4 regions of the Phreatobacter cathodiphilus genome follow, and region 4 is predicted to be linked to each of the others. Evidence: predicted binding sites of a transcription regulator. Region 4 holds the regulator's gene; each other region holds the start of a gene.

Region 1 (7,135 bases), 1.6 Mb from region 4:
GGACGGCCGCCACAACCAGGAAGAATGTTCTCGCGACCACGCACGCCATCCGGGTTCGTCCGACTGATGCCGGTTCCATGCCGCCTTATAGCCTGACGCAGGGGCGTCCGGGAGGGGCCGGGCGCGGGGATCGGACGGCCGGCATGCGGCTTGAGGACTATCGGGCGCGGTTCGCCGTGCGGCCGGCCGCGCGCCAGCCGGCGGCACCGCTTCCCGCCGAACGGCCTGGGCCGACCCGCGACCCGTGGCCCCGCCTCGTCGACGACCTGGTCGCGCCGCTGCACCGCCTCCGCGTGGACTATGTGGCGGGCCTCTGGGGCGTGACGCCGCTCGAGGCGGCGCTCGCCCTCGGCCTGACGACGCGGGAAGGGGTGGCGGCCGCCCTCGCGGCGAGGATCGGCGCCACGGTTCTGCCGTCGCCCCGGGAGCAGGGTCTCGCCGTCGCCGCCGATCCGGCATCCTGGCGGGAGGTGCTGGTCCGGGGGATGGTGGGGGTGGTGCGGCCGGCGGGAGGCCGGGCCTTGCTGGTCGCGCCGGAACCCGAGGAGGCGGAGCGCCTGGCGGCGCGGGGCCGGTTCCTCTCGCCGGATGGGCTGCCGCTCCTCGTCACCACGCCCGAGGCCTTCGCGCGCCTGATGCGGAGCTGGGCGGAGGATGCCTGGGTCGCCGGCGCCGTCTCGACCCTCGCCACCCGCGCGCCCCACCGGTCCGCCTCCGACCGGGCCCGGATGCGCCGCGCGGCCGGAACCGTCGTGGCGATGCTGGCGGCACTGTTCGCGGCACTCGCCTTCGGGCCGGCATGGCTCGCCCTGCTGGCGGGCGGCATGGTGGGCCTCTTCGTCGCCTGCTGGGTGCTCATCCGGGCGGGGTCGGCCATGGTGCGGCCGCAGCCCCTGCCGCGCGCGCCCGTCGCCGAGGCCGACCTGCCGCGCTACACGATCCTCTGCGCGCTCTATCGCGAGGCGCCGGCCGTGCCCGGCCTGCTCGCTGCGCTCCGCCGGCTCGACTATCCGCGCGCCCGGCTGGACATCCAGCTCGTGCTCGAGGCGGACGACCCCGAGACGCTCGCCGCCATCCGGGCGGCCCCGCCCGATCCGGCCGTGAACATCATCGTCGTTCCGCCCCGGGGGCCGAGGACCAAGCCCAAGGCCCTGATGATGGCGCTGCCCTTCGCGCGGGGCGACCTCGTCGTCGTCTACGACGCCGAGGACCGGCCGGGCCCGGGCCAGTTGCGCGAGGCGGCCGAGACCTTCGCCGCCGCGGATAACCGGCTCGGCTGTCTGCAGGCGCCGCTCGCCATCGCCGATTCGCGCGGCTCCATCCTGTCGCGCTTCTTCGCCGCGGAATATGCCGCGCTGTTCCTGGTCCTGCTGCCGGCCATGGCGCGGTGCGGCTGGCCCGTGCCGCTCGGCGGGACCTCCAACCATTTCCGTCGGCCGGCCCTCGACGAGAGCCTGGGATGGGACCCGTACAACGTCACCGAGGACGCGGATCTCGGCTTCCGCCTGGCCCGCGACGGCTGGCGCATCGGCACGATCGCGACGCCGACGCTGGAGGAGGCGCCTCCCGGCTTCGGCGCCTGGCTGCGGCAGCGCAGCCGCTGGTTCAAGGGCTGGATGCAGACCCTCTCGGTCCTCCTCCATCGCCCCGCAGGTCTCGCCCGTGAGCTCGGCTGGCCCGGCCTCGTGGTGCTGGCGGCCACCCTCGCCGGCTCGCTCGGCTCGGCCCTCGTGCATCTGACCTGCCTCGCCGGCTTCGCCGTCGCCTGGCTCGTGGGCGGTCCGCCGTCCTGGATGGGGCCGGGCGGCGCCGTCTTCCTCGTCGGCTATGGCGGCAGCATGGCCTACAAGGCCGCGGGGCTGTTGCGGGCCGGGCGGCCGGGTCTGCTGCCGTGGCTGCCGCTCCTGCCGCTCGTCTGGATCGCCATGGGCCTCGCGGCCCTGAAGGCCGTCGGCGATCTCTGGCACCGGCCCTTTCACTGGGAGAAGACCCCGCACGGCATCGGTCCCTGTGTGGGTGAGGCGGCCGGGGGGCCGGCTGTGGACGCGCTGCCGCAGGCGCTGGAGCGGATCGTCGCCCTCTCGGAAGCCGCCATGGCCAGCGGGCGGCACAGCCCGCGCGAGGTGGCGGCCGCGCTGCGCCGCCAATGCCTCCACTGGGGGCGGAAGGGCACCGCGTCGGCGCTCCTCGCCGTCGTGGAGGCCTATGGCCGCGAGGTCGAGGCCCGCGATCGCTCCCCCTGAGGTCTGCCGATCGGGGGACGCCGCGATGCCAGCCCGCGGCTTGTCACGCTCCGGTCTTTGGGGCGACAAGGGCGCCGTTGCAGGGCCTCGGGCGAAGGAGACGGTGGATGAGCGAACTGGACCAGCCGGTCACGGTGCGGCCCTCCGACCGTCACAGCGCCTTCCACCGCCTGATCGGCTGGGAGGTGGTGGAATGGACCGACGGGCGGGCGGTGATGACCTGCCCGGTGCGCGAGGAGTTCATGAACCGCGGCGGCGGCCTGCACGGCGGGCTGGTCGCCACTCTCATGGACTCGGCCGGCGGCTATGCCGCCCTCGGCGGCCCGCCGAAGGACCCGGAGGCCGTCGACGGCCGGGGCGTGACGCTCTCCCTGACGGTCAATTATCTCGGCACGGCGCGCGACGGCGTGCTGACCGTCACCGCCACCCGGACGGGCGGCGGGCGCAGCGTCGCCTTCGTCTCGATCCGCGTCGAGGACGACAAGGGCACCGTCATCGCCGACGGCGTGGGCACGTTCCGCAGGTTCTCCGGCGAGCGCTGAGGCCTATTCGACCGGGTCGAACTCGGCCGGCGCGAAGCGATAGCTCGTCGAGCAATATTCGCAGGTGACGGTGATGGCGCCGTCCTCGACCATGTCGCGCCGCTCGTCCGGCGTGAAGCTCGACACGATGCCGGAAATGCGGTCGCGCGAGCAGGTGCAGTGCTCCTTCACGTCCTGCGCCTCGAAGACGCGCACGCCGCGCTCGTGGAAGAGGCGGAACAGCAGCCGCTCCGGCGACAGCGTGCTGTCGACCAGTTCGTCGTCCTCGATCGTGTCGGTGAGGGCGCGCGCCTCGGCCCAGGCCTCGTGCGGCTCGGGGAGGATGGTGCCGTCCGGCGCGTCGCCGGGCGCGAGGTCGCGATGGGCCTCGCCGCCGGCCTGCGGCAGGTGCTGGACCATCAGCCCGCCGGCGCGCCAGGTGTGCTTCATGCCGCCGTCGCCGGGCACGTATTCCTCCGCCGCGGCGAGGCGGACGCGGGTGTCGATCTGCTCCGACTGGCGGAAATACTGGTCGGCGGCCTGTTCGAGGCCCTGGCCGTCGAGCGACACGATGCCCTGGTAGCGCTGCATGTCGCCGCCCTGGTCGATGGTCATGACGAGTTGGCCGGTGCCGAGCAGGGCGGCCGGCTCCGCCCGCCCGGCGGCGATCGCCGCATCGACCGCCTCGGCGTCGTAACGGGCGAGGGCGCGGACGCGGTCCGGCGTCGCGACGTCGACCACCACCATGCGGACGGGGCCGTCCGACTGGGTCTGGAGGATCAGCCGGCCGTCGAACTTCAGGCCCGAGCCGAGCAGCAGGGTGAGCGCGGTCGCTTCCGCGAGAACCCGGGCGACGGGGGCGGGATAGCCGTGGCGGTCGATCATGGTCGACACCGAACGGCCGAGGCGGATGACGCGGCCGCGCAGATCGATCTCGTCGACCTGGAAGGGCACGACGATGTCGTCTGCGCCGCCGGTGATATCAGGGATCATGGACATCGCGCCTATATGAAGGCTCGGGCGCGCAATTGCGAGAGGCGGCGCGGGAGATCAGGCCCGGCCCGGGCGTGTTTCACTTTGCCGTGAACGCCGCCGGGAGAAAGGCGAACAGGCTCAAGCCCTTGGGATCATGATACCGTTGCGCTGCGGTCACACATGCGGTCGAAACGTGACTTTTTGTTGCGCCGCATCGGTCGCCGCCATTGCGCAGCGCGGGACGATCACGCTCTATCGATAGGCCCCGTGCCGACGGTTCCGATCGCAGCGGCGCACGGTCACCGTCACGTTCATTCCATTCGCCAAGGTGCATTCATGCGGCGCTTCCTGCCCATCCTCGCCACAGCGGTCGCGCTGGCCCTTTCGGGCGCCGCCGCCACGGCCCAGACGGTCAATTTCGGCTATGGGGACCAGGTCATCTTCGATCCGGCCACCAACGCACCGATGCGCATCGCGCCGCGGACGGACGGCGGGCCGCGCCCCGGTGCCGGCGTCTCCGCCATCCCGCGCGAGACGGTGGCCTTCACCGGCCGCTACGCGCCGGGCACCATCGTCATCAACACCCAGGAGCGCCGCCTCTATCTGGTCCAGGCCGGCGGCACGGCGATCCGCTACGGCGTCGGCGTCGGCCGGCCCGGTTTCTCCTGGGGCGGCAACCAGACGATCACGCGCAAGGCGGAGTGGCCGGACTGGCGTCCGCCGGCCCAGATGCTGCGCCGCCGCCCCGATCTGCCGCGCTTCATGGCCGGCGGCCCGGACAATCCGCTCGGCGCGCGCGCCCTGTATCTGGGCTCCTCGCTCTACCGCATCCACGGCTCCAACGAGCCGCACACGATCGGCACCGCGGTGTCCTCGGGCTGCTTCCGCCTGACCAACGACGATGTCGTCGACCTCTACAGCCGGGTGCGGGTGGGCACGCGGGTCGTCGTCCTGCGCTGAGCGCGGCGACATCGAGGGTTTTGCAGGGGCCGGCGGAAACGCCGGCCCTTTCGCTTGTTTGATGGATCGGCTTCGCCTCGCCCCTCACCCTCACTCTCTCCACGAAGGCGGGGAGAGGGGTACGGGTGAGTGGCCATCCCGCGATCTTGCGGAAACGACGGCTGCGGCCCGACGCATCGCCGCCTCGGGTTGGCTTTGTCCGCGCGAACCCCCATTTTGGACGAGAACCGAATCGGAACATCCGAGGCCCATGACCGACCCCTCCGCCCCCCGCCAGCCCAGTCTCGCCGAGAGGGCCATGGCCGCGCGCGGCAACCAGGCGGCCGCGGGCTATCTCGCCGGCCTCAATCCCGAACAGCAGGCCGCGGTGGAAACGCTGGACGGGCCGGTGCTGGTGCTCGCCGGCGCCGGCACGGGCAAGACGCGGGTGCTGACCACCCGCATCGCCCATATCCTCAACCAGCGCCGCGCCTTTCCGTCGGAAATCCTCGCCGTCACCTTCACCAACAAGGCGGCGCGCGAGATGAAGGAGCGCATCGCCCATCTCGTCGGCGAGGCTGTGGAGGGCATGCCCTGGCTCGGGACCTTCCACGCGACGGGCGTGAAGATCCTGCGCCGCCATGCCGAGCTCGTCGGCCTGAAGCCCGGCTTCACCATTCTCGACACGGACGACCAGAACCGCCTCCTGAAGCAGCTCATCCAGGCCGAGGACATCGACGAGAAGCGCTGGCCGGCCCGCGTCCTCGCCTCCGCCATCGACGGCTGGAAGAACCGCGCGCTGACACCGGACAAGGTGCCGGCGGGGGAGGGTGCGGCCTATGCCAACGGCATGGGGCTGAAGCTCTACGCCGACTACCAGGCGCGGCTGAAGGTGCTCAACGCGGTCGATTTCGGCGACCTGCTGCTGGAAACCATCCGCCTGTTCCGCGAGAATCCGGGGGTGCTCGCCGAGTATCAGCGCAAGTTCAAGTTCATCCTCGTCGACGAGTATCAGGACACGAACGTCGCCCAGTATCTCTGGCTGCGCCTTCTGGCGCAGCGCCAGGAGGGGCGGCCGCAGAACATCTGCTGCGTCGGCGACGACGACCAGTCGATCTATGGCTGGCGCGGCGCCGAGGTCGACAACATCCTGCGCTTCGACAAGGACTTTCCCGGCGCGACCGTCATCCGGCTGGAGCGCAACTACCGCTCGACGGGCCATATCCTCGCCGCCGCCGCCCATCTCATCGCCCACAACGAGGGGCGGCTCGGCAAGACGCTGTTCACCGACGGCGAGGACGGGGCGAAGCCGACCCTGACCTCGGTCTGGGATTCGGAGGAGGAGGCGCGCTCCATCGGCGAGGAGCTGGAGCAGTTGCAGCGCCAGGGCCACCTTCTGAACGAGGCCGCCATCCTGGTGCGCGCCTCGTTCCAGATGCGCGAGTTCGAGGACCGCTTCATCACCATCGGCCTGCCCTACCGGGTCATCGGCGGACCGCGCTTCTACGAGCGGCTGGAGATCCGCGACGCGCTCGCCTATCTGCGCTGCGTCGCGCAGACCTCCGACGACCTCGCCTTCGAGCGCATCGTCAACACGCCGAAGCGCGGCCTCGGCGACGCGACGCTGCAGCAGCTCCACGACCACGCGCGCGCGCAGGGCGTGCCGCTGATGCAGGCGGCCCGCGTGCTCACCGAGACCGAGGAGATGAAGCCGAAGGCGCGGCGGGCGCTGAAGGACCTCATCGACAGTTTCGACCGCTGGGCTGGCCAGATCGAGGCCATGCCGCACGCCGAACTCGCCCAGCTCGTGCTGGACGAGAGCGGCTATACGGAGATGTGGCAGAAGGACAAGACGGCCGAGGGCGCCGGACGGCTCGAGAACCTCAAAGAGCTGGTGCGCTCCATGGAGGAGTTCGAGAACCTCGCGGGCTTCCTCGAACACATCGCCCTCGTCACCGAGGCGCGCGGCGAGGGCGAGACCGAGGATGCCGTCTCCATCATGACGCTGCACTCCGCCAAGGGCCTCGAATTCGAGACGGTGTTCCTCCCCGGATGGGAGGAGGGACTGTTTCCCCACCAGCGCTCCCTCGACGAGAACGGCCGGGCCGGCCTCGAAGAGGAGCGCCGCCTCGCCTATGTCGGCATCACCCGGGCGCGGCGGCGGGCGAAGATCTATTTCGCCGGCAACAGGCGCATCCACGGCCTGTGGCAGTCGACGGTGCCGAGCCGCTTCGTCAACGACCTGCCGCCCGACCATGTCGAGATTTCGGAAGGGCTCGGCACGTCCGGTTACGGCGGCATGGGCCGCGGCGGCTTCGGCCAGAGCCGCTTCGACAAGGTGGAAAGCTTCTCCTCCACCTATGCGACCCCCGGCTGGCAGCGGGCGCAGGCGCAGAAGTCGCTGAACGACGCGCAGGCCCGCTTCACCGGCCGCACCGGCAGCCAGGCCTTCGGCTC
Region 2 (7,135 bases), 2.1 Mb from region 4:
CTGGATGAACAGGATCGACGCCTTGGCCGTGGCGGCGCCGAACACGCCGGCGACGACGACGCAGCCGAGGAAGAAGATCTGCAGCGGCACCGCCAGGTGCTTCGGTGCGACGAGGCTCCAGACGAGACCGGCGGCGAGGAAGCCGTTGTAGAGGCCCTGGTTGGCGGCGAGCACCGCCGACTGGGCGGCGAAGTCCGGCGTCAGGTTGAACGCGCGCCGCCCGAACGGCGTGTTCCAGAAGAACATCTCGATGACGAGAAAGCCGGCATGGAGCAGGGCCACCAGCGCGACGAGGGCCTTGGCGAGCAGCGTCATCGGATGTCTCCCGGGGCTCAGCGCTTGCCGCGCAGCTTGAACACGGCCTGTTCGCCGAAGAAATTCCAGAACCACCAGGGCGCGTTGACGCGCACCTCGCGGCCCCAGCCATCGAGGGCGGTGGAATGGTCGATCACCGCCTCCACCTCGCGCACCAGATCGACGAAGTCGCGGATGGTGCAGAAGTGGATGTTGGGCGTGTCGTACCAGTGGTAGGGCAGATTTTCCGAGGTCGGCATGCGGCCGCGCGTGACGAGCTGCAGCCTGAGGCGCCAGTGCCCGAAATTGGGGAAGGAGACCACTGCCTGCTTGCCGATGCGCAGCATGTGCTCCAGCACCACGCGCGGCGCGCGGGTAGCCTGGATGGTCTGCGACAGGATCACCACGTCGAAGGCATCGTCCGGATAGAAGGCGAGGTCGGTGTCGGCGTCGCCCTGGATCACCGCGAGGCCCTCGGCGACGCAGCGGTTGACGCCCTCGCGCGACAGTTCGATGCCGCGCCCGTCGACGCCCTTCTCGTCGCGCAGCAGCTTCAGGAGACCGCCGTCGCCGCAGCCGACGTCCAGCACCTTCGATCCCGGCGCGATCAGGCGGGAGACGACGAGGTAGTCGGCGCGGATCGGGCCGGGAACGGCCGCCATGGTCAGATCGGTCGTCATGCGATGCCCCGGGCGCGCGCCGCCGAATCGAGGAAGCCGCGCGTGATGGCGAAGAGCTCCGGCTCGTCCAAAAGGAAGGCGTCGTGGCCCTTGTCCGAGGTGATCTCGGCGAAGGAGACGGAGGCGCCCGCCGCGTTGAGCGCGTGGACCACCTGGCGTGAATCCGCCGTGGGGAACAGCCAGTCGGAGGTGAAGGAGACGACGCAGAACCGCGTCGTCGTGCCGGCGAAGGCTTTCGCCAGCGATCCTCCGTGGTCGGCGGCGATGTCGAAATAGTCCATCGCCCGCGTCACGTAGAGATAGGAATTGGCGTCGAAGCGCTCGACGAAGGCCTCGCCCTGGTAGCGCAGATAGCTTTCCACCTGGAAATCGGCGTCGAAGGAGAAGGTCGGCGCGTCGCGGTCCTGGAAGCGGCGGCCGAACTTGCGGTGCAGGGCGGCGTCGGAGAGATAGGTGATGTGCGCCGCCATGCGGGCGACGGCGAGGCCGGCCGAGGGACGCGCGCCCTCGGCGAGGTAGCGTCCGCCGCGCCATTCCGGATCGGCCATGATCGCCTGCCGACCCACCTCGTGGAAGGCGATGTTCTGCGCCGAGTGGCGTGCCGCCGTGGCGATGGGCATGGCCGAGAACACGCGGTCGCGGTACTGCGTCGCCCATTGCAGCACCTGCATGCCGCCCATGGAGCCGCCGACGACGGAGAACAGCGTGTCGATGCCGAGCCGCTTCACCAGCATGGCCTGGGCCCTGACCATGTCGGGAATGGTGATGAGGGGCAGCGACAGGCCATAGGGCTTGCCCGTGGCGGGATCGGTGGAGGCCGGCCCCGTCGTGCCCATGCAGCCGCCGAGCACGTTGGAGGAAATGACGAAATAGCGGTCGGTGTCGATCGGCTTGCCCGGCCCGATCATGATCTCCCACCAGCCGGGCTTGCCGGTGACCGGATTGTCGCTCGCCACATGCTGGTCGCCGGTCAGGGCATGGCAGACGAGGATCGCGTTGGACCGGGCGGCGTTCAGCGTGCCGTAGGTGCGGTAGGCGATCTGGAAGGGCGCCAGCGCGATGCCGGCGTCGAGCAGCAGCGGTTCGTCGACGCCGAAACGGGCGACCTCGCCGGCGGGCTGGTCGGCCTGCTGGCGGGCGAGTTCGTCGGAGATGCGCCGGGGGCGAGCCATGAGTCTGGTTCTGGCGTTTTGAAAGACAGTCAGAGCGTTCGTTATTCCGAACAGTGCCGTTCTGGCAAGCGGATTCGCGAGCGCCTCACTCCTCCTCGCGCCGCAGCCGATCGAGATCGCGTCGCTCGGCCTTTGTCGGCCGGCCACTGCCCGCCTCGCGCTCGGCCACCGGCGAGGGCGGATCGAAGCGCGGCGGCTCGGGCGACAGATCCTCGTAGATGTGCTGTGCTTCCGAATAGGGCCCACGCCGCTCGGCGAGGGAGACGACCTTCAGCACCTTGATGCGGCCGGCGAGCGCCACGGTCACCACGTCGCCGATCCGGATCGCCTTGTGGGCCTGGTCGATGCGGGTGCCGTTGAGCCGGACCGAGCCGTCCTCGCAGAGGGTGGCGGCGGCGCTGCGCGTCTTCACGACGCGGGCGAACCACAGCCACTTGTCGATCCTCAGCTTGCCGGCCTCGCCCAAGCGCCCCGTCCGTCCGGATCAGGGCTTCTTCGTCAGCGCATCCTTGAGCGCTGCGAGCTTGGCGAAGGGAGAATTCGGGTCGGGCTCCTTCTCGCGGCGCGGGGCGCGGTCCTGCTGCGGGCGCGGGCCGCGCTGGTCGGGCCGCTCGTCGCGCTGCGGACGGTCTCGGCGGTCGCCGTCGCCACCCTTGCCGCGGAAGTCGCGGCCGCGGTTCTCGTGATTGCGATTCTCCTGGCCACCGGGGCCCTTGAACCGCGAGAAGTCGCGGCGCGGCGGCCGGCCGCCCTCGCGGCGCTCGCCCTCGGGCGCGCCCTCACGCGCCGGACCCTCGCCGGCGGGCTGTCCCTCGCGCGGACCTTGGTTCTGGCGCTGGCCCTCGCGGGGATTGCGGCCCTGACGCGGGCGGCCCTGGTGGGGGCGCTGCTCGCCCTCGCCGCGCTCGCCGCCGCGGCGGAAATCGCGGCGTCCGCCCCGCTCGCCATCCATGCGGCCACCGGGCCGCCAGACCTCGACGAGGGCGGGCTCCGCGGGAGCAGCGGCCTCTGCCGGTGCGGCCGAATCACTCGGCGCGGCCTCCTCGCCAGCTTCGGCGGTGGGCGCCGGCACGACGGCGAGTTCCGCCTCCGGATCCATCACGGCGTTGGGCGCCATGGTGTCGGTCATGGCCGGCGCCTCGAAATCGGGCGCCACCACGTCGACGGGCGGCAGGTCGGCGGCGGCCGCCGCTGCCGGCTCCTCCGTGACGGCGGGGGCGGGCACCGCCTCCTCGGCCACCGGTGCTGCGGCGTCGGTATCGGCGAGTTCGGCGATCGGGGCCGCCTCGGAGCCGGCCTCGTCCGTCGCTGCCTCGGCGGGAGCCTCGTCCATCGTCTCTTCGGCTGGAGCCTCGGCCGGGGCCGGGGTGCTCTCCACCGCGGACTTCGGCGGCGGCGCGGGACGCTTCTCCATTCGGTAGCCGAGGCCCTTCAGGATGGAGGCGAAATCCTCGCCCGAGCAGCCGACCAGCGAGGTCATGCCGACCGTCGCGGTGAAGCCGCCGCCGGGGAAATGGCCGGCCGGCTCCGGCGTCGGCGTGCCGGGACGCCAGGCGAGCGCCGGGCGGATGATGTCGGCGAGGCGCTCGAGAATGTCGACGCGCACGGCGCGGGCGCCCAGCGCCCGGAAGCCGACGAGGCGGTAAAGATCCTTCTCGATCTCCGGGTCGACGGCGATGGAGGTGCGGCCCGAGGCGGCGAGCGCCGGCAGCTCGGCGAGGCCCTTCTTCTCAAGCATGTCGTGCTTGAGCATGTAGAGCTGCAGTGCCAGGGCGCGCGGCGCCGGCTTCAGCGTCGCCGGCAGGTAGATGTGATAGGCGCCGAAGCGCACGCCGAGCTTGCGCAGGACGGCACGCGCCTCCTGGTCGAGCTGCTTGACGTCCTCGGCGACCTTCGGGCGCTCGACGACGCCGAGGGCCTCAGCGAGCTGGAAGGCGACGCCGCGGGCGAGGCCGGTGAGTTCCTCCGAACTCTCCAGAGCCAGGACGGGCCCGAGAAGCTTGGCGATCTGGGCATGAACCCACAGGTCGAGGCGGGCCTGCACCTGGTCGCGCGGGCCGCCGGTCAGATGCTCGTCGGAGAGGATGCGGACCCGGGGCGAGAGCACCTTGTCGCCGCCCACCAGCTTGGCCACCGCCTCGCCGCGCCAGCGGATCGTGCCGTCGTTGGAGAGGATGAAGGTCTCGTCGCCCGAGGCGGCGAGCTTCTCGGCGCGGGAGTCGATCTCGCCCGCCAGCGCCTTCGAAGCCGCCGCCCGAAGAGCCTTGCCGGCCTCGCCGTCGCCGGCCTGGGGATCGGGCGCGAAGCGGAAGCCCTCGAGCCGGCCGACGTGCTGGCCCTCGACGGTGACGTCGCCGGTCTTGGTGATCTCGGCTTCGAGCATGGTGTTTTCCCTTAGGCGCCGCATCAGCACGCTCGTCCTGCGGTCGACGAAGCGCTGCGTCAAGCGTTCATGGAGGGCGTCGGACAAAATGTCTTCGACGCGGCGGGTTTCGGCCTGCCAGTGGACGGGGTCGTCGACCCAATCCGGCCGGTTGGCCGCGAAGGTCCAGGTGCGGATGTGGGAGATGCGGGCCGACAACGTGTCGATGTCGCCGTCCGTACGGTCGGCGAAGGCGACCTGCGCGGCGATCCAGTCGGAGGGAATCCGGCCCGAACGTCCCGTGAGATAGCCGAAAAGCGTGGTGACGAGGTCGGCATGGCTGGCGGGCGAGATCTTGCGGTAGTCCGGCATCATGCAGGCTTCCCACAGCCGCGCGACGGCGGCGCGACCGACGGCGCGCTCCTTCACCATGGGGTCGCGCAGCGCCAGTTCCAGCACCCTTTGGTCCTCGGCGATGGGCGAGCGGGTGAGGCCAGCCTCGTTCGGCACCACGTCGAGGCTCTCCCGCAGCCGGTCCACCGAGCCGAAATCCAGATGGGTGTTGCGCCATTGCAGCACCTTCACCCCGTCGAAGGCATGGCTTTCGAGGGCGTGGACGAGCTCGTCCTCCAGCGGCGGGCAGCGACCCGTGGTGCCGAAGGTGCCGTCCCGGTTGGAGCGGCCGGCGCGGCCGGCGATCTGCGCGAATTCCACCGGGTTCAGCCGGCGGAACTGGTAGCCGTCATATTTGCGGTCGGCGGCGAAGGCGACGTGCTCGACGTCGAGGTTGAGGCCCATGCCGATGGCGTCGGTGGCGATGAGATAGTCGACGTCGCCCGCCTGATAGAGCTCCACCTGGGCGTTGCGGGTGCGCGGCGACAGAGCCCCCAGCACAACCGCCGCCCCCCCGCGCTGCCGGCGGATCAGCTCGGCGATGGCGTAGACCTCGTCGGCCGAGAAGGCGACGATGGCCGAGCGGCGCGGCAGCCGCGTGATCTTCTTCTCGCCGGCGAAGGAGAGGTTGGAGAAGCGCGGCCGTGTCACGATGTTGGCGCCGGGAACGAGCTTCTCGATCAGCCCGCGCATGGTGGCGGCGCCGAGCAGCATGGTCTCGTCGCGGCCGCGGCGGTTGAGGATGCGGTCGGTGAAGACGTGGCCGCGCTCGAGGTCGCCGGCGATCTGCACCTCGTCGATGGCGAGGAAGGAGACGTCGAGGTCGAGGGGCATGGCCTCGACGGTCGCCACCCAGTAGCGCGCGCCCGGAGGCTTGATCTTCTCCTCGCCGGTGACGAGGGCGACGGCGCCCTCACCGGCCCTGGCGACCAGCTTGCCGTAGACCTCGCGCGCCAGAAGGCGCAGCGGCAGGCCGATCAACCCCGAGGGATGGGCCAGCATCCGCTCGATGGCGAGCGTCGTCTTGCCCGTATTGGTGGGGCCAAGCACTGCGGTGACCCCACGCCCGCGGAGGGCGGGGGGCAATGGCGGAAGCGAAAGGGTCATTCCTCCATCCCTGTATCATGCCGGGACGGGGCGCGGGCATCTTTTCACGCCGCGCTGTCATCACATTCACGCCCGGAACGGGTGAGGAACGAATCGGGCCCGAATCGCTGACTCGTGCCGAGTCACGATTCGTTCCCGACGAGATGTGGTGGGTGCGAGTCGATCCGACCACTAGCCGAGTCGAAAGACGCGGGGGGTCGAGTCTTCGCGGTGTCGCCGCGAGTCATCTCGGTTGACGAATTCTTAACGGCGACTCCGCGCCGGCCTCCTGGCCGTACGAGGGACTCACGCAAGACTCGGCGTGGGTCCGCGAGGATTCGGTCTGGAACCGCAGAGACTCGCCAAGATCGCGGCAGTTCAGATGAAGGCCGAGAGGATCCGGCGAACGTCTGCCAAGGTGAAGGGCTTCTCCATCACCGGAATCGTCTCGTCTCCCGCGTGGCGCTCGATGGCGCCCGGACCCTCGACCGCGTCGCCGGTCATGATGACCACCCGGTCGGCGAGGCGGGGATTGAGCGCCACCGCCCGGTCACGGAACTTCAGGCCGTCGATGCCCGGCATGCGCAGGTCGACGAAGACGAGGTCGGCCGCCTGGATCGCCCCCTCCTCCAACGCCTCGCGGGCCGTCTGCGCCGGCAGGATGCGGTGGCCGAAGAGTTCGAGCATCTCGGCGAGGCTGGCGCGCACGTCGGCCTCGTCGTCGACGACGAGGATGGTGAGGCCCTCCGGCCGGGCCGGCTCCTCGGGCGCCTCGGCCGGGGCCGGGGGCAGAGCGGCCGGGAGCAGCACGGTGAAGCGGGCGCCGCCCTCCTCGCTGCGGTCGAGGGCGATGGAGCCGCCGTGCGACTCGATGATGGACTTGCAGATCGACAGGCCGATCCCCGTGCCGACGCCGGCCGGCTTGGTGGTGAAATAGGGATCGAAGATGCGCCCCGCGATGGCATCCGGCACGCCGGGCCCGTTGTCGCTGACGACGAGCCGCACATGGCCGTTCTTGCGCCGGGTGGCGATGCTGACCACGCGCGGCGGCTCCATGTCGACGAGAGCGTGCTGGGCGTTGATGACGAGGTTGGCGACCACCTGGCCGATGAAGTCCTGGTCGGCGACGATGACCGGCAGGTTCGGGT
Region 3 (7,135 bases), 690 kb from region 4:
AGTTCCGGGTCGATCTCGTCATAGACCGGCAGGGCGCCGGCATTGACGATGCCCATGTCCATGCCGACCTTGATGGCGTGGAACAGGAAGACCGAGTGCATCGCGGCACGCACCGGCTCGTTGCCCCGGAAGGCGAAGGAGAGGTTCGACACGCCGCCGGAGACATGGGCGTGCGGTAAGTTCTGCCGGATCCACTTGGTCGCCTCGATGAAGTCGACGCCGTAATTGTTGTGCTCCTCGATGCCGGTCGCCACCGCGAAGACGTTGGGATCGAAGATGATGTCCTCGGGGGGAAAGCCGACCTGGTCGACGAGGATGCGGTAGGCCCGCTCGCAGATCTCGATCTTGCGCTTGAACGTGTCGGCCTGGCCGACCTCGTCGAAGGCCATGACGACGACGGCTGCGCCGTAGCGGCGCACCTTCCGCGCCTGCTCGATGAACTTCTCCTCGCCCTCCTTCATGGAGATCGAGTTGACGATGGCCTTGCCCTGCACGCATTTCAGGCCGGCCTCGATCACCTCCCATTTGGAGCTGTCGACCATCACCGGCACGCGGGCGATGTCCGGCTCGGCGGCCATCAGGTTGAGGAAGGTGACCATGGCCTTCTCGGAATCGAGCAGGCCCTCGTCCATGTTGACGTCCAGCACCTGGGCGCCGTTCTCGACCTGCTCGCGCGCGACGTCGAGGGCGGCGGTGTAGTCGCCGTTGGTGATCAGCTTCCTGAACTTCGCCGAACCGGTGACGTTCGTTCGCTCGCCGATATTGATGAAGGACGCGACGGGGGTGGTCATCAGGGACACTTTCAGGCGTGGGCGAGCCAGCCGTGGACCCAGAGGCCACGGTAGAATTGCTCGACGGAATGGAAGCCGGCTTCGGTCAGCAGCGCTTCGTCGCGCGAGGCCGGAAGCAGATGGACCTGTTGGGCGACGGTGGTGGCGGCCATGGTGGCCATCTCGGCTGGCGCACCCTTGAACCGGGCGAAGGCGCTGTAGCGGGCCATGTCGCGCCCGAACCGGGCAGACGTCTTGTCGAGGCAGCCATTGATCAGGAGGAAGGGCGCGCCCGGCCTCAGGCGGCGCCGGATGTCCTCCAGCAGGGCGAGCCGGGACCCGTCGTCGGGCACGAAATGCAGGGTGAGGAAGCAGGTCGCGGCGTCGAAGGGCCCGGCCGGCGCATCGGCGACGTAACCCTGGATCAGCGCCACCCGCTCCGCCGCGCCCATGGCCGCGAGCCTCGCCTCGGCCATGTCGAGCATCGGCTTCGCCGGGTCGATTCCCGTGAAGCGCCAGTCCGGCCCGGCCTTGGCCAGCGCCGCGAGTTCGATGCCGCCGCCGGCGCCGACGACCAGGATGTGCCCCGTCTCCGGCACGAACTCGTGCAGCAGCACGGCGGCCATGTCGTGGCTCGCCTCATAGGCCGGAATGAACCAGCGCGGTCCCTGCTCGTAGGCGGCGACCTTTTCCGGATCGTCGAAAAAACCCTGGTTCACGCTGCGAACTCGAAGGCTTCGAGGCCGGAGAGCCGGAGTTTGGTCTCGATGACCGGGATCGGCCGCGGCGTTACGCCCTTCACAGCCTTCGCGATGGCCGCGATATGGTCGGGGGTCGAGCCGCAGCAGCCGCCGACGATGTTGACGAGGCCGCTGGTGGCGAATTCGCCGACCATCGCCGCCATCGCCTCCGGGCTCTCGTCGTAGAGGCCGAATTCGTTGGGCAGGCCGGCATTGGGATAGGCGCAGACCAGCGTGTCGGCGACCTTGGAGAGCGCCTGGATGTGGCCGCGCATCTCCTTGGCGCCGAGCGCGCAATTGAGCCCGATGGAGAAAGGCCTGGCGTGGCGCAGCGAATACCAGAAGGCCTCCGGCGTCTGGCCCGAGAGGGTGCGGCCCGACAGGTCGGTGATGGTGCCGGAGATCATCACCGGCAGACGGACGCCCTTCTCCTCGAAGACCTCCTCGATCGCCACCAGCGCCGCCTTGGCGTTGAGGGTGTCGAAGATCGTCTCCACCAGCATGATGTCGGCGCCGCCGTCGATGAGGCCGCGGGCCTCCTCGGCATAGGCCTCGCGCAACTGGTCGAAGGTGATGGCGCGGAAGCCCGGATTGTTGACGTCGGGCGAGATGGAGGCGGTGCGGTTCGTCGGCCCGAAGGCGCCGGCGACGAAGCGGCGGCGGCCGTCCTTCGCCGCGGCGCGCTTCGCCGCGTTCTTGGCGAGCCGCGCGCCCTCGTAGTTGAGCTCGTAGGCCAGCTCCTCCATGCCGTAATCGGCCTGCGCGATGGAGGTGGAGGAGAAGGTGTTGGTCTCCACCATGTCCGAGCCGGCGTCGAAATATTCGAGGTGGATCGCCTCGACCACGTCGGGACGGGTGAGGATCAGGAGGTCGTTGTTGCCCTTGAGATCATGGTTCCAGTGGGCGAAGCGCTCGCCGCGGAAATCGGCCTCGGAGAACTTGTAGCGCTGGATCATCGTGCCCATGGCGCCGTCGAGCACGAGGATGCGCTCCTTCGCGGCCTTGGTGAGGGCGGCGAGGACTTCGGCGCCGTCGGAATGGCGGTGGGGAAACTGGGTCATCGGACGGACTCCAAAACTGGAACGAAAAGGGCGCCACCCTCTCCCATGAAGGGAGAGAGTTCATTCCCCGTTACGCCGCTACGGCGCTCGGCGCGGCATCCTTCGGCCGCATGCCCAGAAGGTGGCAGACCGCGTAGACGAGATCGGCGCGGTTCATCGTGTAGAAGTGGAACTCGGTGACGCCGCGGTCGACGAGATCCAGCGCCTGCTCGGCGGCCACCGCCGCGGCGATAAGCTTGCGCGTCGCGGGATCGTTCTCCAGCCCCTCGAAGCGGCGGGCGAGCCAGTCCGGCACGCTCGCGCCGGTGCGGGCGGCAAATCCGGCCGTCTGCTTGAAGTTCTGCACCGGCACGATGCCCGGCACGATCGGAATGGTGATGCCCGCGGCGCGGACGCGGTCGAGGTAGCGCAGGTAGACGTCGTTGTCGAAGAAGAACTGGGTGATGGCCCGGGTCGCGCCGGCATCGACCTTGCGCTTCAGCATGTCGATGTCGGTCTCGAGCGAGGGGCTTTCCGGGTGCCGCTCGGGATAGGCCGAGACGGAGACCTCGAAGTCGCCGATCGCCTTGATGCCGGCGACGAGCTCGGGCGAGCCCTCGTAGCCGCCCGGATGGCTCTCGTACGTCGTTCCGACGCCGCCCACGGGGTCGCCGCGCAGCGCCACGATGTGGCGCACGCCAGCCGCCCAGTAGTCGCGGATGACGTCGTCCACCTGCGCCTTGGTGGCGGCGACGCAGGTCAAGTGCGCCGCCGGCTTCAGCGCCGTCTCCTTGACGATGCGGGACACGGTGGCGTGGGTGCGCTCGCGGGTGGAGCCGCCGGCGCCGTAGGTGACGGAAACGAAGGAGGGCTCGAGCGGCGCCAGCCGCTCGATGGATTCCCACAGGGTCGCCTCCATCTCCTCGGTCTTCGGCGGGAAGAACTCGAAAGAGACCTTCAGGCGGGAGCGGGAGACGTAGCGGCTCGGCTTGTAGGCGGAGGACATCAGGCGACCTCGATGGCAGCAGCCGCCGGCAGGGCCGGGGCGTCGGTGACGATGCGCGGGTCGCGGCCGACCCAGATGGAAACGGTGAGCTTGTCGCCCTCGGGCTTGTCCGGGGCGAGGTTGACGAAACGGGCCGGCGTCAGTCCGGCGGCGGCCATCCAGCCCTCGATCACGTCGCGCGCGAACCCGAGGCGGCGATGCGCCTGCGCCTCGCGCAGGAATTCCTGCTCGTGCGGGGCGAAATCCACCACGACCAGCCGCCCGCCGGGGCGCAGGACACGCGCCGCCTCGCGGATGGCGCGGGCGCCGTCGTCGAGGAAGTGCAGCACCTGATGGATGATGACGCCGTCATAGGCGTCCCGCGGCAGGGCGAGCGAATAGATGTCGCCGGTGCGCACCGAGCAGTGGCGTATGCCGGCGCGGTCGAGGGCGGCGCGGGCGAGCGTCAGCATTTCCGGGCTGGCGTCGATACCGAGGCCGCGGTCGATGTCCGGGGCGAAGAGCTCCAGCATGCGGCCCGTGCCGGTGCCGAGATCGAGGAGCGAGCGCAGCGGCGCGCCGGAGAGCGCGTCGCGCACCGCCTTCTCCACCCGTTCCTCCGGCACGTGCAGGGCCCGCAGCCGGTCCCAGTCCGCGGCATGGCGGCGGAAGAAGGCCTGCGCCTCGGCCGAGCGCTTGGCGCGCACCTCGGCGAGCCGCTCCCGGTCGCTGGCGAGAATGGCGTCGGACGGATCGACGAGGGCGGCGAGCGCCTCCACCGTGCGGGCGCCGGCGCCCTCCCCCGAGGCGCGGAAGAAGGCCCAGGAGCCCTCCTTGACCCGCTCGACGAGGGAGGCCTCGAGGAGCAGCTTCAGATGGCGGGATATGCGCGGCTGCGACTGGCCTAGAATGTCGACGAGATCGGTGACCGTCAGCTCCGCCTGGGCCAGCAGCGCGAGCAGGCGCAGGCGCGTCGGCTCGCCGACGGCGCGCAGCACGGCGACGGCGTCGTCGAAACCATAGGCCGCGGCGGGGCCGCCGAAGGATTTGCCGAGGGACAGGGTCACAGGCCTCACTCACATATAAAGATATCTTTATGCCCGTTTCGGCGTCGTGGCAAGCCGCCTTTTAATGCCCGCTTCGGCCAGCCGGCGCCAGCGAATGTTCCAGTTTTGTTCTTGAGGATGGATCGCCGCTCTGCTAGATCTCGGTCCATGCCCCGCTCCCATCCCGAACCCGTTCCCGAGGATCTCGCGGCCCGCCTGAACGGCGGTGGAATGGAGGCTGCGGCGGCCCGCATTTTCGGGCTGAGGACCGCCGGCGCCCTCGACCTGTCCTCGGGTCCCGCCGTCGCGGACGCGCGTCGCCGCGGCCGCGGCACCCTCACCAACGCCTCCGGCCGCTTCGAGAGTGAGAGCCGCGAGGCGGTGGACGACGGATGGGGCTCGCTGGAGGAACTGCCCGCCCTCGCCACCACGGTGACCGAGGAGAAGGCGAAGCGGATCATCACCCGCAACGATTCGCCCGACCTCTCCTTCGACCGCTCCATCAACCCCTATCGCGGCTGCGAGCACGGTTGCACCTATTGCTTCGCCCGGCCCACTCACGCCTATATGGGCCTGTCGCCGGGGCTCGACTTCGAGACGCGGCTCTTCGCCAAGCCCAATGCGGCGGAACTTCTGGAAAAGGAACTGGCCGCGCCGGGCTACCAGCCGCGCACCATCGCCCTCGGCACCAATACCGACCCCTACCAGCCCGTCGAGAAGCAGTGGCAGCTCACCCGCCGCATCCTCGAGGTGATGGAGGCGGCGAATCACCCCGTCGGCATCGTCACCAAGAACCACCTCGTCACCCGCGACATCGACATTCTCGGCCGCATGGCCGCCAAGGGCCTGGCCAAGGTGGCGCTGTCGGTGACGACCCTCGACGGCAAGCTCGCCCGCTCGCTGGAGCCGCGCGCCTCGACGCCGGCGAAGCGGCTCGAAGCGCTCCGCCTGCTCTCGGAGGCTGGGGTGCCGACGGCCGTGCTGGTCGCACCCGTCATCCCGGCCGTCAACGATGCGGAGATGGAGCGCATCCTCGACGCCGCCTGGCACATGGGCGCCAGGGAGGCGGGCTATGTGCTGCTGCGCCTGCCGCACGAGATCCGCGATCTCTTCCGCGAATGGCTGGTGGCGAACCGGCCGGACGCCGCCCGCCACGTGCTCTCCCTCGTCCAGCAGACCCGCGGCGGCAAGGATTACGACGCCACCTTCCATTTGAGGCAGAAGGGCACCGGTCCCTTCGCCTGGATGATCGGCCGCAGGTTTGAGGTGGCGCGCGAGCGCCTCGGCTTCAACAAGCGGACGCTGAGGCTCGACACCGGGCAGTTCACCCCGCCGGCCCGCAAGGGCGCCGCCGCGGCCGAGCAGCTCAGCCTGTTCTGAAGGAGGAACGCCAATGGCCCCCGCCCCCGCCGCCGTGGCGCTAATCACCCTCGGCGTCGACGACCTGCCCCGCGCCACCCGGTTCTACGAGGCGATCGGCTTCCGGAAGTCCGTCTCGCAGAGCCGGGACAGCGTCAGCTTCTTCCGCGCGGGAGGCGTGGTGCTCGGCCTCTTCGATCGCCGCGCTCTCGCCGAGGATGCGGGGCTGCCGGACGGCGGGCGCGGCGGCTTCGGCGGCATCACCCTGGCGCGCAACCTTCCCTCGCGCGAGGCGGTGGACGCGGCCTTCTCCCGGGCGCTTGAAGCGGGAGCGAGGCCCTTGCAGGCGCCGCGGGAGGTCTTCTGGGGCGGCTATTGCGGCTATGTCGCTGATCCCGACGGCCATCCTCTCGAGCTCGCCTGGAACCCCTTCTTCCCTCTCAGGGACGACGGCACCATCGACCTGCCGATGTGAGGCTTCGCGGGCCTCAGTGCCCGGCGGCGACGCCGTCGCCGAACATGTAGCGCAGGCCGATGCGGATCTCGTGCGCCGCCACCGTGGTGCGGTAGGCCCCGCCCGCCGTATCGGCGAAGCGCAGCGCGCCCATATGCGTGTAGCGATAGCCGATGTCGATCTTGGTCTGCGGCGACAGGTCGACGGTGACGCCGGCCATGGCGGCCCAGGCGAGCGTCCATTTCACCGTGTTGACGAGGTTCGGCGTGCGCGTCGCCTCGCCGAGCGCGGCGGCCACCGGCACCGGCGTCGAGACATAGGCCGAGGCGGCGAGCCGCGCGGTGCCGAGGCCGGCGCCGACATAGGGCGTGATGCCGCCCCAGCCGCCGAGATCGACATAGGCGTTGACCAGGGCGGAATGGGCGGTGACGCCGAAACGTTCGGTGCGCGCGGGCACCGGCAGCGGGCCAACATAGGCCCAGTTGCCCTCCGGCGGCGCCGATCCGGACAGGCGCGCCGTGGAGCGGATGTCGAGCGTCGTGTCGAGCCTCAGCCACTTGTACTTGAAGCCGACGCCGAGACCGCCGCCGAAGGTGCTGGCGGCGCGGGTGTCGCGCAGGTCGACCCAGGCGCCCGGCGCGAAATTGACCGTGTCGAAATAGCGGGCCGCCGGGCGGCGGAAGAGGCTGGCGGTCACGTCGCCGCGCACATACCAGCCCGACGAGAAGTCCTCGGCGAGCA
Region 4 (7,135 bases):
TCTGAATATGCGTGCCCGCCCATGGTGCAGAGCACCCGTCGCGCCGTCATGACCGGATAGACGCTTTTTGACCATGCGGCAAGCACGTGGGGCTGCGTAGGCCCCGCCGTGCGACATAGGTATGACGCCTTCAGGCCGGCATCTGGTCGGCGATGCGGGCGAGGCTCTCTTCGCGGCCAAGCACCTCCAGCACGTCGAAAATGCCGGGAGACGTGGTGCGGCCGGTCAGCGCCGCGCGCAGCGGCTGAGCGAGCATGCCGAGCTTGACGCCGCGCGCCTCGGCCTCGGCCCGCACCGCGGCATCGGTCGCCGCAGCGGTCCATTCGGGCAGGGCCGCGAGGCGCTCGTGCAGCGCAGCGAGGTGGCCGCGCGCCTCCGGCGAGAGCAGGGCGGCGGCCTTGTCGTCGACGGCGAGCGGGCGGCTGGCCAGAATGAATCCGGCGCCGTCGATCAGTTCGAGGACGGTCTTGGCGCGCTCCTTGATACCGGGCATCGCCTTCAGCACCTGGGCGCGGCGGGCGGGGGTCAGCGCCGCGGCGATGTCGGGCCCGCCCTCGATATGGGGCAGAATGTCGTCGATGGCGGCGAGCAGCCGGTCGTCCGCGGCGTGACGGATGTAGTGGCCGTTCACCGCCTCGAGCTTGGCGAAGTCGAAGCGCGCCGGCGAACGGCCGACGGCGGAGAGGTCGAAGGCCTCGATCATCTCCTCGGTGGAGAAGAACTCCTTGTCGCCCTGGCTCCAGCCGAGGCGCACGAGATAGTTGCGCAGCGCCTCCGGCAGGTAGCCCAGCGCCCGGTACTGCTCGACGCCCAGCGCCCCGTGGCGCTTGGAGAGCTTGGCGCCGTCCGGCCCATGGATCAGCGGGATATGGGCCATGGCCGGCACCGGCCAGCCCAGCGCCTCGTAGATCTGCGTCTGACGTGCGGCATTGGTCAGGTGGTCGACGCCGCGGATGATGTGGGTGATGCCCATGTCGTGGTCGTCCACGACGACCGCGTGCATGTAGGTCGGCGTGCCGTCGGAGCGCAGCAGGACGAGATCGTCGAGGTCCTTGTTGGGGATGACGACGCGGCCCTGGACGAGGTCGTCCACCACGGTCTCGCCGTCCTGGCGGGCCTTCAGCCGGATCACCGGCTTGAGGCCGGGGGGCGCCTCGGAGGGATCGCGGTCGCGCCAGCGCCCGTCATAACGCGGCGGACGGCCTTCCTTCATGGCGAGGGCCCGCATCTCGTCGAGCTCCTCGGGGGTGGCGTAGCAGTGATAGGCGCGCCCGGCGGCCAGCAACTGGCGCGCCACCTCGGCATGCCGCTCGGCGCGGGCGAACTGATAGATGGTCTGGTCGTCCCAGCCGAGGCCGAGCCAGGACAGGCCGTCGAGGATGGCGTCGATCGCCTCGGTGGTCGACCGCTGGCGGTCGGTGTCCTCGATGCGCAGCAGCATCTTGCCGCCGGTCTTCCTGGCATAGAGCCAGTTGAACAGGGCGGTGCGCGCGCCGCCGATGTGCAGGAAGCCCGTCGGGGAGGGAGCGAAGCGGGTGACGACGGTCATGATTCTTCCGAAGACGACAGGGGAAGCCGGGCCGCGTTAGGCTCGGCGCCGGAAAGCGCGTGGCTGTAGCATGTTGTGAAGGGCTTGGGGAGCGGCCCATGGAGACGGCGCGTTGAGGGGACGGGCGAGAGCCATCGCCGCCGTGCTGGCCGGCCGCGCCGTGCCGCCGGCGGGCCTCGCCGTCGCGCCCTTCGCGGAGGCCTGGCGCGCACGGCTCCTCGCCTGGGGCGCGCTCGAACTGGAGCGGGGGCGGGCCTTCCTGATGCTGCCGGTCGCGATGGGCACCGGCATCCTCCTCTATTTCGCGGCGCCCGAGGAACCGTCGCTGGCGGCGCCGCTCGGGCTCGCCGCGGCTCTCGCGCTCCTGGCGATGCGGCTGCGCCATCGCTACCGCGCCTTCCTCGTCGCGACGGGGCTCGCCGCCGTCGTCTGGGGCTTTGCGGCGGGAACGGTGAAGACGCGCCTGATGGCCCATCCCGTGCTCGCCGCGGAAACCGGGTTGCTGCGCATCGAGGCCTGGGTGGAGGGGGTGGAGCGGCGCGAGGCCGGCGACCGGCTGACGCTGCGGGTCGTCACCGTCAGCCCGGCGCCGGAGCGGAGCCCCCAGCGCATCCGCGTCACCAGCCGCACCCGCACCACGGCGGTGCCGGGCCAGCCGGTGGCGCTGACGGCGCGGCTCAGGCCGCCAGCCGATCCCGCGGCTCCGGGCCAGTATGATTTCGGCCGCGACGCCTATTTCATGGGTCTCGGCGCGAGCGGTTTCGTGGTCGGCCCCGTGACGGCGGCGACACTGACCTCCGAGCAGCCGCTCGGCGTGCGGCTGCGGGCCGCTCACGAGCGGATGCGCAGCGCCATCAGCGAGCGTATCCGCGCCGCCATACCCGGGACGTCCGGCGCCATCGCCGACGCCCTCGTGACCGGCCGGCGCGACGGCATTCCCGAGGGCATCAACGAGGCCATGCGGGCGGCCGGCACCTACCACATCCTGTCGATATCCGGCTTCCACATGGCGCTGGTGGCGGCGCTGGTCTTCGCCCTCGTCCGCGGCGGGCTGGCCCTCGTCCCGGCGCTGACGCTGAGGCGCCACGTCAAGGCCTGGGCGGCGCTGGCGGCGCTCGCCGTCGCCACGGCCTATCTGGTGATCTCGGGAGCGGAGGTGGCGACCCAGCGCTCCTGGATCATGATCGCGGTGGTGCTGGTGGGCGTCGCCCTGGACCGCGGGGCGCTGACACTGCGCACCCTGGCGCTGGCCGCCCTCGCGGTCCTCGCCATCGCGCCGGAAAGCCTGCTGGGGCCGAGCTTCCAGATGTCCTTCGCCGCGACGCTCGCCCTCGTCTCCGGCTATGTCACCCTGCGGCCCTGGGCCGAGCGCCATTCGGGCGATCCGGCGGGATGGGGGCGGTCTCTGCTCATCGTCACCAACGGCATCATCGGCCTCGCCGCGAGCTCCTTCGTCGCATCGCTGGCGACCACGCCCTATGCGGCCTTCCACTTCAACACGGTCCATCTCTACGGCGTGGCGGGCAACCTCATCGGCGCGCCGATCATCGAGTTCTTCGTCATGCCGCTGCAGATCCTCGCGCTGCTGCTCTGGCCCTTCGGCTGGGACCGGCCGGTCTGGGCCCTGGCCGGGCTCGGCATCGACCTCTTCGTCCGCTCGGGGGAATGGGTGGCGTCCTGGCCCGGCGGCCGCGTCATCGTGCCGTCGCTGGCGCCGTCCGGGCTGCTGGTCCTGTCGGCGGGCTTCATCGTGGTCGCCTTGCTGTCGACGCCGCTGCGCTGGCTCGGCCTGCCGTTCGTCGCGCTGGGCCTCGCCCTCGCCCCGGCGGGGCAGCGTCCGCTGATCCTGGTCGACGCCGAGGGGGCGACGGTCGCCGCCCGTGCGCCGGACGGGCGGTTACGGGTCGTTTCCGCCCGCGGCAACCGCTTCGCCGTCCAGCGATGGCTCACCGCCGAGGCGGACGGCCGCAGCGCGGTGGACGAGAGCCTGCAGCAGGGCGTTCGCTGCGATCCGCTCGGCTGTGCCATGCCGCTGGCGGGGGGAGGGCGGATCGCCGTGCCGCGCCACCCGGACGCGCTCGCCGACGATTGCCGCGAGGCGCGCATCGTCGTCACGCGGCACGATCCGCCGGAGGCCTGCGCGGCGGTGATCGTCGACCTGCGCGCCATCGCCCGCACCGGGGCCGTGCGCCTCCACGAGAACGCCGGGGCCTTGCGCGTCGAGGCGGCCCGGCCGGACGGCACCGACAGGCCGTGGTTCCGGCCGCGTCCGCCCGGAACCACCCCGGTGCTCGTCAGGGCCCCGGCGCGCACTCCGCCCGCGACGCAGAAGGCGTCGGCAACGGACGAGATCGAGGATGATGTGGAGCCGGCTCAGTAAAAGGGCTCAGTAGCGGCGGATGAGGCCCACCAGCTTGCCCTGGATCTGCACCCGGTCAGGCCCGAGGACGCGGGTCTCGTAAGCGGGGTTGGCGGCCTCCAGCGCGATGGAGGTGCCGCGCTTGCGCAGCCGCTTCAGCGTCGCCTCCTCGTCGTCGATCAGGGCGACGACGATGTCGCCGGTCTCGGCGCTGTCGCCCTTGCGGATGAGCGCCAGATCGCCCTCCAGGATGCCGGCCTCGATCATCGAATCACCACGCACCTCAAGGGCATAGTGCTCGCCGCGCGCCAGCATTTCCGGCGGGACCGACACCGTGGACATACGCTGTTCGATGGCTTCCCGCGGCACGCCCGCGGCGATGCGGCCCATCAGCGGCACGGCGACGGGCATGGCCACGTCGTCGTCCTGAGCCGGCGGCCGGACGCGGCCGAGGGAGCCCTCGATGACGCTCGGGGAGAACTTGCCGCGGGCCGGACCAGCGGACTGCTCCGGCTGGCGAATCACCTCGAGGGCGCGGGCCCGATTCGGTAGCCGGCGAATGAACCCACGCTCCTCCAGCGCCGTGATCAGCCGGTGGATGCCGGATTTCGACTTGAGGTCCAGCGCCTCCTTCATCTCGTCGAAGGAGGGGGGCACGCCGCTTTCCTTCAGCCGCTCCTGGATGAAGCGGAGAAGTTCATGTTGCTTGCGCGTCAGCATCGGTTCCCGTCCCCTGCAGTGCCGTCGGCCGACTCAACCGAACAGATCATGAACAATCACTATCTGTTCTTTATGTGTTCCGCAACCGTTGAGATCCGGTAAAGGCGCCGCCTAGCGATCGAGCCGCAGGATCCGGCAGGGGGAGCCGGCGGCGACGGCCGGCGCATGCGGCGCCCTCAGGATCAGCGCCTCGGCCTCGGCCAGCACCCGGATCATGGAGGAATCCTGGACGGGGAAGGGGGTGGCGACCAGCCGCCCGTCGCGCTGCGCGAGGCTCGCCCTGAGGTGGTCGGCCCTCAGGTCGTTCGCCGGGACGTCGGCACCGAGGACGGCCTCTTCGGGCTCCTCGGCCGAATCGCCGCGGCCGGCGAGGCGCAGCAGGAGCGGCCGCAGGAAGAGCATGGAACAGACGAAGGAGGCGACCGGGTTTCCCGGCAGGCCGAGCAGCCGCATGGCTCCGAGATCGGCCATCATCAGCGGCTTGCCGGGGCGCATGGCGATCTTCCAGAAGCCGGGTTCGGCGCCTTCCGCGGCGATCACGTCACGCATCAGGTCGTATTCGCCCACCGAGGCGCCGCCGGAGGTGACGAGCACGTGGTGACCGCTCTGCCGGGCGAAGCGCACGCGCTCGAGCGTGGCGTCGAGGCGGTCGGGGGAAATGCCGAGCAGGGTCGGCTCGCCGCCGGCCCGGCGGACGACGGCGGCGATGGCGAGGGCGTTGGACGAGACGATCTGGCCAGGACCCGGCACCGTTCCCGGCTCCACCAGTTCGTCGCCGGTCGACAGGATGGCGACGCGCGGACGGCCGTGCACGGGCACGATGGCGTGGTTCATGGCGGCGGCGAGCGCGAGGCGCCGCGGATTCATGAGCGTGCCGGCGGCAAGGCCGGTCAGTCCCTCGGTGAAGTCGAGCCCGCGGCGGCGGATGAACTGGCCGGGCCGGGCGGTGCCGGCGATCAGGACACGGTCGCCCTCTCGTGCCGCATCCTCCTGCATCACCACGGCATCGGCACCGACGGGCACGCCGGCGCCGGTGAAGATTCGGACGGCCTCGCCCGCCGCCATCTGTCCCGCAAAGCCCCGGCCGGCCGCCGATTCGCCGATGACGGCGAGGCGACCGGGAAGGTCCGCGGCGCGCACCGCGTAGCCGTCCATGGAGGAGACGTCCTCGGGCGGCTGGCTGCGGCCGGCGACGAGGTCGCGCGTCAGAACGCGGCCGTCGCAGTCGCCGACGGCGATCCATTCTTCAGGGAGGGGTTCGGCGCCCGCCAGGACCCGGGCCAGCGCCTCATCGACGGGTAGCAGCCCCGCCATGGCTCACGGGGCCCTGTAGGGGCCGGAGGCGCCGCCGGTTTTCTCGACGAGGTGGATCGCCTCGATCCGCATGCCGCGGTCGACCGCCTTGACCATGTCGTAGACCGTCAGGCAGGCCACCGAGACCGCGGTGAGCGCCTCCATCTCGACGCCAGTCTGCCCCGACACCTTCACGGTGGCGCTCACCCGGACGCCGGGAAGGCCGTCGTCGGGGGTCAAGTCCACGGCCACCTTGGTCAGCAGCAGCGGGTGGCAGAGCGGGATGAGCTCATGGGTGCGCTTGGCCGCCATGATCCCGGCCAGGCGGGCGGTGCCCAGCACGTCGCCCTTCTTGGCGTCGCCGGCGCGCACGATGGCGAGGGTCTCGGGTTTCATCACCACCCGGCCCACCGCCACTGCGGTGCGTTCCGTCGCCGGCTTCGCCGAGACGTCGACCATGTTGGCCGCGCCGCTGGCGTCGAGATGGGTGAGGCTGGATGACTGTGCCATGGAACCGACCTAGCGCCTTCGCGGCGGCTCTGCAACGACCGCGCCCGCAGGGGCGGCCGGCGGTCAGGCCACCGTCTCGGAGGCGGCCTGGCGGATGGCGCCGGCGATCGTCTCGGGAGCCTCCGCGCCGGCGATTCCATAGCGCCCCGCGACGATGAAGAAGGGCACGCCGGTCACGCCGATCCGCTGGGCCGAGGCATATTCGCGCCGGGTGCGCTCGACGTCGGCGTCGGTGGGAAAGAGTTCGGCGAGCAGGGTCCCGTCGAGACCGCAGGCCTCGCCGATCGCGATGAGTTCGTCGTCGTCGGCGAGGTTGCGGCCCTCGACGAAGAAGGCGGTGAACAGCGCCTCCACCACGCGGCTCTGGATGTCCGGCGAGCGGGCCCAGAGGATCAGGCGATGGGCGTTCAGGGTGTTGGGAGCGACCTCGATGCGGTCGAAGTCGAAGGCGATCCCCTCCTCGGCACCGATGCCGGTCAGGCGTTCGTGGATCTGGCGAACGCGGTCGGGATCGCCGAACTTGTCCAGCATGTACTGGCGCCGCGGCTTGCCCTCGGGCGGGAGCTCGGGGGCGAGCTGATAGGGCCGCCAGCGGATCTCGGTGGCGATGTCCGGCGTCAGGGCCAGCGCCTTTTCCAGCCGGCGCTTGCCGACGAAACACCAGGGACAGACGACGTCGGAAACGACGTCGATCGTCAGCGTCT

Evidence for each region. Region 4 encodes LexA, which represses DNA repair genes until DNA is damaged. Its sites were predicted from a motif close to TGTTCNNNNTGTGTTCNG; they were not measured.
Region 1: a site for LexA is predicted at 4,922-4,939, ahead of C6569_RS15165 (ATP-dependent helicase). Genes of this name have one in related genera too.
Region 2: a site for LexA is predicted at 6,082-6,099, ahead of C6569_RS17815 (helicase-related protein). Genes of this name have one in related genera too.
Region 3: a site for LexA is predicted at 4,698-4,715, ahead of C6569_RS11125 (PA0069 family radical SAM protein). Genes of this name have one in related genera too.

Annotation. Positions count from the first base shown of each region.
Region 1 is NZ_CP027668.1:3,159,286-3,166,420, reverse strand. Features, by position in the region: gene C6569_RS15190 (transporter substrate-binding domain-containing protein) at 1-49, opposite strand, end outside; gene C6569_RS15185 (glycosyltransferase family 2 protein) at 144-2,243, shown strand; gene C6569_RS15180 (PaaI family thioesterase) at 2,351-2,785, shown strand; gene C6569_RS15175 (Hsp33 family molecular chaperone) at 2,789-3,757, opposite strand; gene C6569_RS15170 (L,D-transpeptidase) at 4,076-4,699, shown strand; gene C6569_RS15165 (ATP-dependent helicase) at 4,950-7,135, shown strand, end outside.
Region 2 is NZ_CP027668.1:3,717,971-3,725,105, reverse strand. Features, by position in the region: gene C6569_RS17835 (DUF1304 domain-containing protein) at 1-315, opposite strand, end outside; gene metW (methionine biosynthesis protein MetW) at 333-974, opposite strand; gene metX (homoserine O-acetyltransferase MetX) at 971-2,146, opposite strand; gene C6569_RS17820 (RNA-binding S4 domain-containing protein) at 2,232-2,612, opposite strand; gene C6569_RS17815 (helicase-related protein) at 2,631-6,008, opposite strand; gene C6569_RS17810 (PAS domain S-box protein) at 6,366-7,135, opposite strand, start outside.
Region 3 is NZ_CP027668.1:2,277,575-2,284,709, forward strand. Features, by position in the region: partial or broken gene metH (methionine synthase) at 1-770, opposite strand, end outside; gene C6569_RS11105 (class I SAM-dependent methyltransferase) at 803-1,489, opposite strand; partial or broken gene C6569_RS11110 (homocysteine S-methyltransferase family protein) at 1,498-2,571, opposite strand; gene metF (methylenetetrahydrofolate reductase [NAD(P)H]) at 2,642-3,556, opposite strand; gene C6569_RS11120 (ArsR/SmtB family transcription factor) at 3,556-4,602, opposite strand; gene C6569_RS11125 (PA0069 family radical SAM protein) at 4,750-5,961, shown strand; gene C6569_RS11130 (VOC family protein) at 5,975-6,415, shown strand; gene C6569_RS11135 (outer membrane protein) at 6,429-7,135, opposite strand, start outside.
Region 4 is NZ_CP027668.1:1,590,416-1,597,550, reverse strand. Features, by position in the region: gene gltX (glutamate--tRNA ligase) at 131-1,549, opposite strand; gene C6569_RS07770 (ComEC/Rec2 family competence protein) at 1,662-3,929, shown strand; gene lexA (transcriptional repressor LexA) at 3,936-4,628, opposite strand; gene C6569_RS07760 (molybdopterin molybdotransferase MoeA) at 4,740-5,942, opposite strand; gene moaC (cyclic pyranopterin monophosphate synthase MoaC) at 5,946-6,431, opposite strand; gene C6569_RS07750 (DsbA family oxidoreductase) at 6,495-7,135, opposite strand, start outside.